DNA from 2 places in the Microbacterium faecale genome. Region 2 is predicted to be linked to the other one. Evidence: predicted binding sites of a transcription regulator. Region 2 holds the regulator's gene; the other holds the start of a gene.
What was found. The regulator HspR, encoded in region 2, represses chaperone genes until heat shock. The targets are predictions, from matches to a motif close to AAGTTGAGTCNNNNNGACTCAACTT.
Positions count from the first base shown of each region.

Region 1: a site for HspR is predicted at 1,833-1,857, ahead of IEW87_RS07650 (ATP-dependent Clp protease ATP-binding subunit). Genes of this name have one in related genera too.

Region 1 covers NZ_BMHO01000001.1:1,609,019-1,613,433, forward strand. Annotated here, with positions in the region: gene IEW87_RS07635 (sensor histidine kinase) at 1-911, shown strand, start outside; gene IEW87_RS07640 (WhiB family transcriptional regulator) at 924-1,172, opposite strand; gene IEW87_RS07645 (histidine kinase) at 1,344-1,727, shown strand; gene IEW87_RS07650 (ATP-dependent Clp protease ATP-binding subunit) at 1,875-4,376, shown strand.
Region 2 covers NZ_BMHO01000001.1:159,109-163,523, forward strand. Annotated here, with positions in the region: gene IEW87_RS00695 (Gfo/Idh/MocA family protein) at 1-164, opposite strand, end outside; gene IEW87_RS00700 (ThuA domain-containing protein) at 161-949, opposite strand; gene IEW87_RS00705 (LacI family DNA-binding transcriptional regulator) at 1,063-2,091, shown strand; gene IEW87_RS00710 (heat shock protein transcriptional repressor HspR) at 2,208-2,636, opposite strand; gene IEW87_RS00715 (DnaJ C-terminal domain-containing protein) at 2,659-3,594, opposite strand; gene IEW87_RS00720 (nucleotide exchange factor GrpE) at 3,613-4,215, opposite strand; gene dnaK (molecular chaperone DnaK) at 4,215-4,415, opposite strand, start outside.

The DNA of each region.
Region 1 (4,415 bases), 1.4 Mb from region 2:
TGGAAGGGGAGACGCTCTCTGACGTCGCGCGCCAGATCATGCCGCCGGCGCGTGACGCATCGGCCGATGAGGCCTCGCTTCCGGTTCTGCTGACCGGGCGCACGCCGTGGCGCAGCGACATCCAGGCGCGCGGCGTGACCGTCGCGCTGCGGATTATCCCGCTGCGCGATCGCGGCGAGCGCATCGGCGCCATCGTGCTCTGCCGCGACGTCAGCGAGCTGCGTAACCAGGAGCAGGAGATCCTCACCAAGGACGCGACGATCCGCGAGATCCATCACCGCGTGAAGAACAACTTGCAGACGGTCGCGTCGCTCCTGCGGATCCAGGCGCGTCGCACGGCGAGCGACGAGGCGAAGGAATCCCTCCTACAGGCGATGCAGCGCGTCTCGGCAATTGCGGTCGTGCACGACACGCTCTCCGAGGGCCTCAGCCAGAAGGTCGACTTCGACGAGGTGTTCAGTCGCGTGCTGCGCCTCGTTGCGGAGGTCGCGGCGGCGCAGAACACGGTCGCGCATACGCGGAAGATGGGTTCCTTCGGCACGCTGTCGAGCGAGTACGCGAACCCGCTCGCGCTTGCGCTGACGGAGGTCGTCACGAACTCCGTCGAGCATGGCCTTGCCGGGCGCGAGGGGCACGTCGAAATCACCGCCGATCGCGATGAGGACGAGCTTCGCGTCCGCGTTCGCGACACCGGAGCAGGCCTCCCCGAGGGGCGCGTCGGTCACGGTCTCGGGACGCAGATCGTCCGTACCCTCGTGCAGGGCGAGCTGAGCGGGACGATCGAGTGGCGGACCATTCGCGGGTCGGACAGTGACTTCGAAGGCGGCACCGAGGTCGCGATCGATATCCCCCTGCGCTGGACGAAGAGCGCCGAGAGCACGCGCCCCGCCGAAGGCGAGGGCGTGCTCTGACGGAAGGCGGCGTCAGCCGGCGCGGCGGGCGCGTGCGGCGCGGCGCTTCAGGGCGCGGCGCTCGTCTTCGCTGAGGCCACCCCAGACGCCGGAGTCTTGGCTCGTCTCGAGCGCGTACTGCAGGCAGACCTCGGTGACCGTGCAGCGCGCACACACCGACTTCGCCTTCTCGATCTGATCGACCGCGGGTCCCGTGTTGCCGACGGGGAAGAAGAGTTCCGGGTCGACCGTAAGGCAGGCCGCCTTGTCACGCCAGTCCATGCTGAGGTGCTCCTTGAGTGGGTGGTGGGGTAATAGTGGTTCAGCGGTGGTCGGGTGATCGACTACGCTGGATGTGTGACGGGCCCGTGGCCCCGCACCCCACCACACTGTGGGAAACACACCGTGAACAATTGTCGTACAGGTGTTGCCCACGATCAAGGGTTTTGGCAAATGTCCAGGATTTTCATGCAGCGCGCCGCCGTTTCGCTGCTCGCAGTCGAGGCGATCGGGCTCGCCGCCCTCACCGTGTGGGAGGTCATCTCCTTGGTGCGCGGGGATCTCTCCTCCCTCGCGACATCGCTCGCACTCCTCGTGATGTCTCTCCTCGCGACGAGCGCGCTCGCGGCATTCGCCTTCGCGGTCCACACGGGTCGCGCCTGGGGGCGTTCGGGCGGGATCGTGGCACAGGTGCTGATCTTCGCCGTCGCCGTGGGTGCTGTGCAGGGCGCCGACGCACACTGGGGGATCGCCGCCGCGCTCGCGCTGCCGGCGATCGCCACCTTCGCGGCGCTGATCGGATCGGCGCGTCGCGCCGACGAGGCACCGCGCGACTGATCGCCGCGTCGGTCTGAGCGCCCGGGGTACCGGGCGCTTTGTCATTGGCGGGAATACTCTTCATCGCAAAGCGTTGAACTTGACAAGACGCGACTCAAGATTGCAAAGTTGAGTCGTATCGCATCACGTTTCACGAGGAGTGGATACATGCCCGAGATGGATTTTCCCGGCGGATCATTCGACGAGTTCCTCGCGCGCTACCTCCAGGGTCAGCGTGCGCGTCAGGCGCGTTCGGTCGATCTCCGTGAGCTGTTGAGCGCCCGATCGCACGAGATCATCCAGCGTGCGGGCGCGTTCGCGCTCGAGCGCGGGCAGCGCGAAGTCGACGCACTGCACCTCCTGCGCGTTCTGCCGGATGACGAATCCGTCGCCGCAGCGCTCCGCGCCGCCGGGGCGGACGCCGAGCAGATCGCGCAGGCCGCCGAGGCCGCGCTGCCCCAGCCGGCCACTGCCGTCGACGTCCCCGCCGCCGAGATGACGGCCGCATGCCGACGTGTGCTGTACCAGGCCGTGCAGGTCGCCCGCTCGTCCGGTGCCACCTACGTCGATCCGGAACACCTGTTCTTCTCGATCGTGCTGTCGCAGGAGACCCCCGCGGGCCGGATCCTGGCGGCGCACGGTGTCACGCCGGATGCCCTGCTGGGCGCCGCACGCGAGCGCCACGACGTCAGCGCACAGGGGCCGCAGCAGGAAGCGGAGACGAGCGCGACGATGCTGGAGACGTACGGCACCGATCTGACGGCGCTCGCTGAGGCTGGCGAACTCGATCCCGTGATCGGCCGCGCCGATGAGATCGAGCAGACCGTCGAGATCCTCTCGCGCCGAACGAAGAACAACCCGGTTCTCGTCGGCGAGGCGGGCGTCGGCAAGACCGCGATCGCGGAGGGCCTCGCCCGCGCGATCGTCGCCGGATCCATTCCGCAACAGCTCTCCGGCAAGCGCGTCGTGAGCGTCGATATGGCCGGCATGCTCTCGGGCGCCCGCTACCGAGGCGACTTCGAGGAGCGCCTGACGAAGACGCTCGAGGAGGTGGCGGCGCAGAAGGACGAGATCATCCTGTTCATCGACGAGCTGCACACGATCGTCGGTGCGGGCGGAAGCGGCGAGAGCGGCGCCATGGACGCGGGGAACATCCTCAAGCCGCGCCTCGCCCGTGGCGAGCTGCACCTCGTGGGCGCGACGACGCTCGACGAGTTCCGCCGGATCGAGAAGGATGCGGCGCTCGCCCGCCGTTTCCAGCCCGTGCGCGTCGGCGAGCCGAGCGTCGCCGACGCCGTGCAGATCCTGCACGGCCTGCGCGAGGCGTACGAGACGCACCATGCCGTGACGTACACCGAGGATGCGCTCGAAGCCGCCGTCACGCTCAGCGACCGGTACCTGTCAGACCGCGTACTGCCCGACAAGGCGATCGACCTGATCGACCAGGCCGGCGCCCGGCTGCGCCTGCGGCTCGGGGAGAGGACCTCGCGAGAAGACCTCGACGCGCAGCGCGCCGAACTCGAGCGCGAGAAGACCGAGGCCGTCGCCGCCGAGGACTACGAGGAGGCGTCGCGGATCCGCGATGAGATCGTCCGCGTGACCGAACGGATCGACCGCGGGGCCGCCGACAGCGCCGCCGTGGTCGACGAGGAGCAGATCGCGGCCGTCGTGAGCCGCGCGACGGGCATCCCCGCGAACCGCATGACCTCGGGCGAGCGCGAACGTCTCGCCCTGCTCGAGCAGGAGCTCCACGCGCGCGTCATCGGCCAGGAAGACGCGGTCGCGGCGGTGTCGAAGGCCGTGCGGCGCAGCCGGACGGGCATGGCGGACGCGCGCCGTCCGGTCGGATCCTTCCTCTTCCTGGGGCCGACCGGCGTGGGCAAGACCGAGCTCGCCAAGGCCCTCGCGTCGAGCCTGTTCGACGACGAGAACCAGGTGGTCCGCTTCGACATGAGCGAGTACGGCGAGCGGCACACCGTCAGCCGGCTCGTCGGGGCCCCTCCCGGATACGTCGGCTACGACGAGGCCGGGCAGCTCACGGAGCGTGTGCGGCGCAACCCGTATTCGGTCGTGCTGTTCGACGAGATCGAGAAGGCACACCCGGACGTGTTCAACCTGCTGCTGCAGGTGCTCGACGACGGCCGCCTGACCGATGGGCAGGGGCGCACTGTCGACTTCCGCCACACGGTGATCATCATGACCTCGAACCTCGGCAGCGAGTTCCTCGCATCGCGTTCGGGAGCGATCGGCTTCTCGGCTTCGGGGCGCGAGTTCGACGAGAAGGACCTGCGTGACCGCGTGATGGGACGCCTGCGGGAAAACATGCGGCCGGAGTTCCTCAACCGGATCGACGAGATCGTGCTGTTCCGGAAGCTCGAGCGCGACCAGCTCCGCGAGATCGTGGAGCTCGTGCTCGGCGCCACGCGGCGTCGTCTCGATGCGCAGTCCGTGGCGATCTCGGTCACCGATGCAGCGCTCGAATGGCTCGCCGCGGAGGGATATCAGCCCGAGTACGGGGCGCGTCCGCTGCGTCGCGTGATCCAGCGGGAGATCGACGATCGGATCGCCGACCTGTTCGTGTCGGGGGCGCTCGACGAAGGCGGATCCGTCGTCGTCGACGTTGCGGACGGCGCGCTCGCCGTGCGCGCGGACCAGGTGGTCCCGGTATAGCCAAGCGACCAACGATCGATGGCGACCCCTCTGGCATCA
Region 2 (4,415 bases):
ATGAGCGCCGTGCGCGCGGTGTCGAGGTCAAGGTCGACGAGCCCGACAAGCTCGACGTCCGGATCCGCGTCGATCGTTCGCAACCACGCGCGTCCCATGCCGCCGGCGCCCACCTGGACGAGACGCAGCGGACCGTCGGTTGTCACGCGGCGGAAGGCGCTCAATTGCCCATCGCCCCCGTGTAGCCGTGGCCGTTGTAGAAGTCCTCACGCTCGTAGCGCAGCAGCACGGGCGACGTGCGTTCGGGGCGGTCGGTGCGCGCCCACTCCACGGCGTTCGCGATCACGCGGCGCACCTCCTGCTGGTGGTACACGGGGTAGTCCTGGTCGCCGGGGCTGAAGTAGAAGATCCGGCCGTACCCGCGCCGGTAGGTCATCCCGCTGCGGAAGACCTCGCCGCCGGAGAAGGTCGACAGGAAGACCAGCTCGTCGGGTGCGGGCACGTCGAAGAACTCGCCGTACATCTCCTGCGCCGGGATGATGAACGGGTGCGGGATACCGCGCGCGATCGGGTGGGTCGGATCCACGGTCCAGACAATCTCGCGATCGTCCTTCGAGCGCCAGCGCAGCGTGCAGGTCGTGCCCATCAGCCGGCCGAAGATCTTCGACCAGTGCCCGGAGTGGAGCACGAGGAGGCCCATCCCCGCGAGTACGTGGCGCTGGATCCGATCGACCACGTCATCGGCGACCTGGTCGTGTGCGGCGTGGCCCCACCAGACGAGGACATCCGTGTCGCGCAGCACCTCCTCAGTGAGCCCGTGCTCGGGATCCTGGAGCGTGGCGGTGCGCACGACGGCGCGCTGGCCGAGGTTCTCTTCGATGCCCTCCTTGATGGCGCCGTGCATTCCGTGCGGGTAGATGTCGCGCACCTCCTGCTGCTCCTGCTCGTGCACGTTCTCGCCCCAGACGACGACGCGCATGGGCTGTCCCGATGCGATGGCGGATGACATGGATCTCCCTCGACAGATGGTTAAGCGCTTAAACTTCTCGCACCGATGGTACGCCACGTTCGGGGTCTCAACCAGGCTCCGGCAGAATGTGCGGAGATGGAGGAACCTGACGCATGGTGACGATGAAGGACGTCGCGGACCGCGCGGAGGTCTCGATCGCCACCGTGTCTTTCGTGGTGAACGGAACCAAGCGCGTCACCGAAGCGACCCGCGAGCGCGTCGAGGCGGCGATGCGCGAGCTCGGCTTCGCGCGCAATCCGATCGGCGCCGCGCTCGCCCGCGGTCGGACGCGCATCCTCGCCATGCTCTTCCCCGCCCTGGAGCGACCGCTCTCGCTCACGGCATCCGCGTTCTTCACGAGCGCGTCGCGGCGCGCGAGACATCGCGGATACGACCTCGTGATGTGGCCGATCGGCAACGACGCCGAGCAGATCGCGGTCCTCGCGCGCAGCGGTCTCGTGGACGGCGTGCTGCTCATGGAGGTCCAGCTCGAGGATCCGCGCGTCGCCGCGCTGGTCGAGCACAAGGTCGAGTTCGCGATGATCGGACGCACCGCGGATCCGTCCGCGCTGCCCTACGTCGACATCGACATGTCGAGCTCGGTCGAGGCCGCGTACGCGCAGCTCATCGCCGAGGGCCACGAGGACATCGCGTTCCTCGCCAGCGCGAGCCCCGCATACGACCACGCCCTCGTGTGGCGCGCGATGCGCGCGTACCGAGAGGTCACCGAGCGCCACGGGCACCCGACGACGCTCATCGCGTGCGACGAGATGCCGGGCGACGGGCGGCGAATCGGCGAGCGCTTCGCCGCCGACTATCCAGACACGACCGCCGTCATCATCCTGAACGAGCACGCCGCGCCGGGCCTCGTCGCGGGGCTGACGCACGCCGGTCTCGACGTCCCGGCTGATGTGAGTCTCGTCTCGCTGGGTTCGTCGGCGTACATGGCCGAGATGACGGAGCCGCAGCTGACGTACATGCGCACCCCGGGCACCGAGCTCGGCGAGCTCGGACTCGACGCGCTCGTCGATCGGCTCGAGGACACGCAGGGGCCGCTTCCGCAGGTCCTGCTGCCGTGCGAACTCGTCCCCGGGGGTACGGTGGCGGCGGCCGGTCCCCGGCGCACACCGCGGCGCGCCTAACTCCGCAAGTCTCCGACAAGTCCGTTGCGATTCTCGCCTGACTTGTCGGAGACTTGCGGACTCGTCGGAGACTTGTGGACTTCAGAGCGCCGGCGGGGTGGGGAGGCTTCGGCTCGTCAGCGCCGCGGGCTGTAGAGGACGATGTCCGTCTGACGTCGCACGCGCGTCGTCCCGGTCAGCGTGACGACGCCGCCCGCGGCGTTGGTCGCGAACACACGCGCTCCCGGACGCGTCTCGCGCTCCGCGCGCAGCTCGTTGGTGAGCGCGCGGATGTCGTGGCGCAGCTCCTGCACCTCGTTCTCGAGGTCGAGCATGCGCTGAATGACAGCGAGGGGCACTCCCTCTGCGGAGAGGGCCGCAACCTCGCGCAGCTGGGCGATGTCGCGCGCGGAGTATCGTCGCGACCCGCCGCGCGTGCGGCCGGGGATGACGAGCCCCGTGCGATCGTACTGGCGAAGCGTCTGCGGGTGGAGGCCGGAGAGCTCGCTCGCCGCGGCGATGGGGAAGATCGGATCCGTCTCCGTCACGCCCTCGGGCAGCTGCATCTCACGCCTCCTCGCCACTCAGTCAAACACGGAACAGTTCCGTGCGGGGATTCTCGGAAGGCTCGACGGCACGGTACGCCTCGAGCGCCTCACGCTGTGCGTCGGTGAGGTTGTCGGGCACCGCCACCTGCACCTCCGCAAGGAGGTCTCCGGTGCCCTTGGACGTCGCGATGCCGCGACCCTTCACGCGCAGGATCCGGCCCGACGGTGTGCCGGGCGCGACGCGCAGCTTCACCGGCGTGCCCTCGAGCGTCGGCACCTCGATCGTCGCGCCGAACGTCGCCTCCGTGAACGTGACCGGCACCGTCAGGCGCAGGTTGCGGCCGTCGCGCGAGAAGACCCGATCCGGGCGCACGGTGACCTCGACGACGATGTCGCCGTTGCTGCCGCCGTTCGGAGAGGGGCGGCCGCGGCCGCGCAGCCGGATCTTCTGGCCGTCCGCGACGCCCGCCGGCACCTTCACCTTGAACGGCTTGCCGTCTTCGCCGCGCAGCGAGATCGTCTCGCCCTTCGCCGCCGTGAGGAAGTCGATCGTCGTGCGCGCGCGCACGTCGCTCCCCTTCTGCGGGCCGCCGAAGCCAGCGCGACGGGAGCCCGTCGACTGACTGAACATCGAGAAGATGTCGTCGAAGTCCGGGGATCCGCCGCCGCCTCGCGAGAAGCGACTGAAGACGTCCTCGAAACCGCCAGCGCCAGCGCCGCCCGCGGTGAAGCGCGCACCGGATCCCATGGCGCGAAGCTCGTCGTACTCCTTGCGCTGCTCGGGATCCGACAGCACCGAGTACGCCTCGCTGATCTCCTTGAACTTCGTCTCGGCTGCCGTATCCCCCGGATTCGAGTCCGGGTGATACGAGCGGGCGAGTTTGCGATAGGCCTTCTTCAGCTCGGCGTCTTCCGCGTCCTTGGAGACGCCGAGCACCTTGTAGAAATCCTTGTCGAACCAGTCCTGACTGGCCATCTCACGCCCTCTTCTGCATCAGTCGGCCGGAACCGCGACGACCACCTTGGCGGGGCGCAGTTCGACGTCGCCGAGGCGGTAACCGACCTCGACGACTTCGAGGATCGTCGCCTTCTCGGTCCCAGGCGTCGGGGCCTGGAAGACGGCCTCGTGCTGCTGCGGGTCGAACTCCTCGCCGACCTCGCCGTATGCGACGAGCCCCGAGTCGACGGCGACGCCGCGCATCTTGTCGGCGACGAGCGCGAAGGCGGATCCGGCTTCGAGGTCGCCGTGCTGCTCGGCGCGCGCAAGGTCGTCGAGTACGGGGAGCATGCGCTTGGCCACCTCGCCCCTGGCACGGTCGGCCTCGAGCTGACGCTGATCCTCGGTGCGCCGACGGTAGTTCGCGTACTCGGCCTGGATGCGCTTGAGGTCGTGCAGCAGCTGCGTCTCGTAGTCGCTCTTCTCCTGCTCGACCGCGTCATCGGTCTGCTCGGCGTCGAGGATCTCGTCGACCGTCAGCTCGTCGCCATCCTCTCCAGCGGAGGCGCCATCGGCGGGGGCAGCTTCTGCCCCCGCCTCGGCGTCCCGCTGGACCTGGTCTTCGCCCTCACCGGGCTCGATCGGGTCCGTGTCCGTCATTACTTCTTCTCGTCCTCGTCGTCTTCATCCACGACCTCCGCGTCCACGACGTCCTCGTCATCCGACGTGGACTCGTCCGAGGAGCCATCCTGCGGCTCCTCCTGCTGCGCCTGCGCGTAGATCGCCTCACCCAGCTTGGTCTGCGACTCGTTCAGCTTGTCGACGGCCGACTTGATCGCCTCGTCGTCATCGCCCGCGAG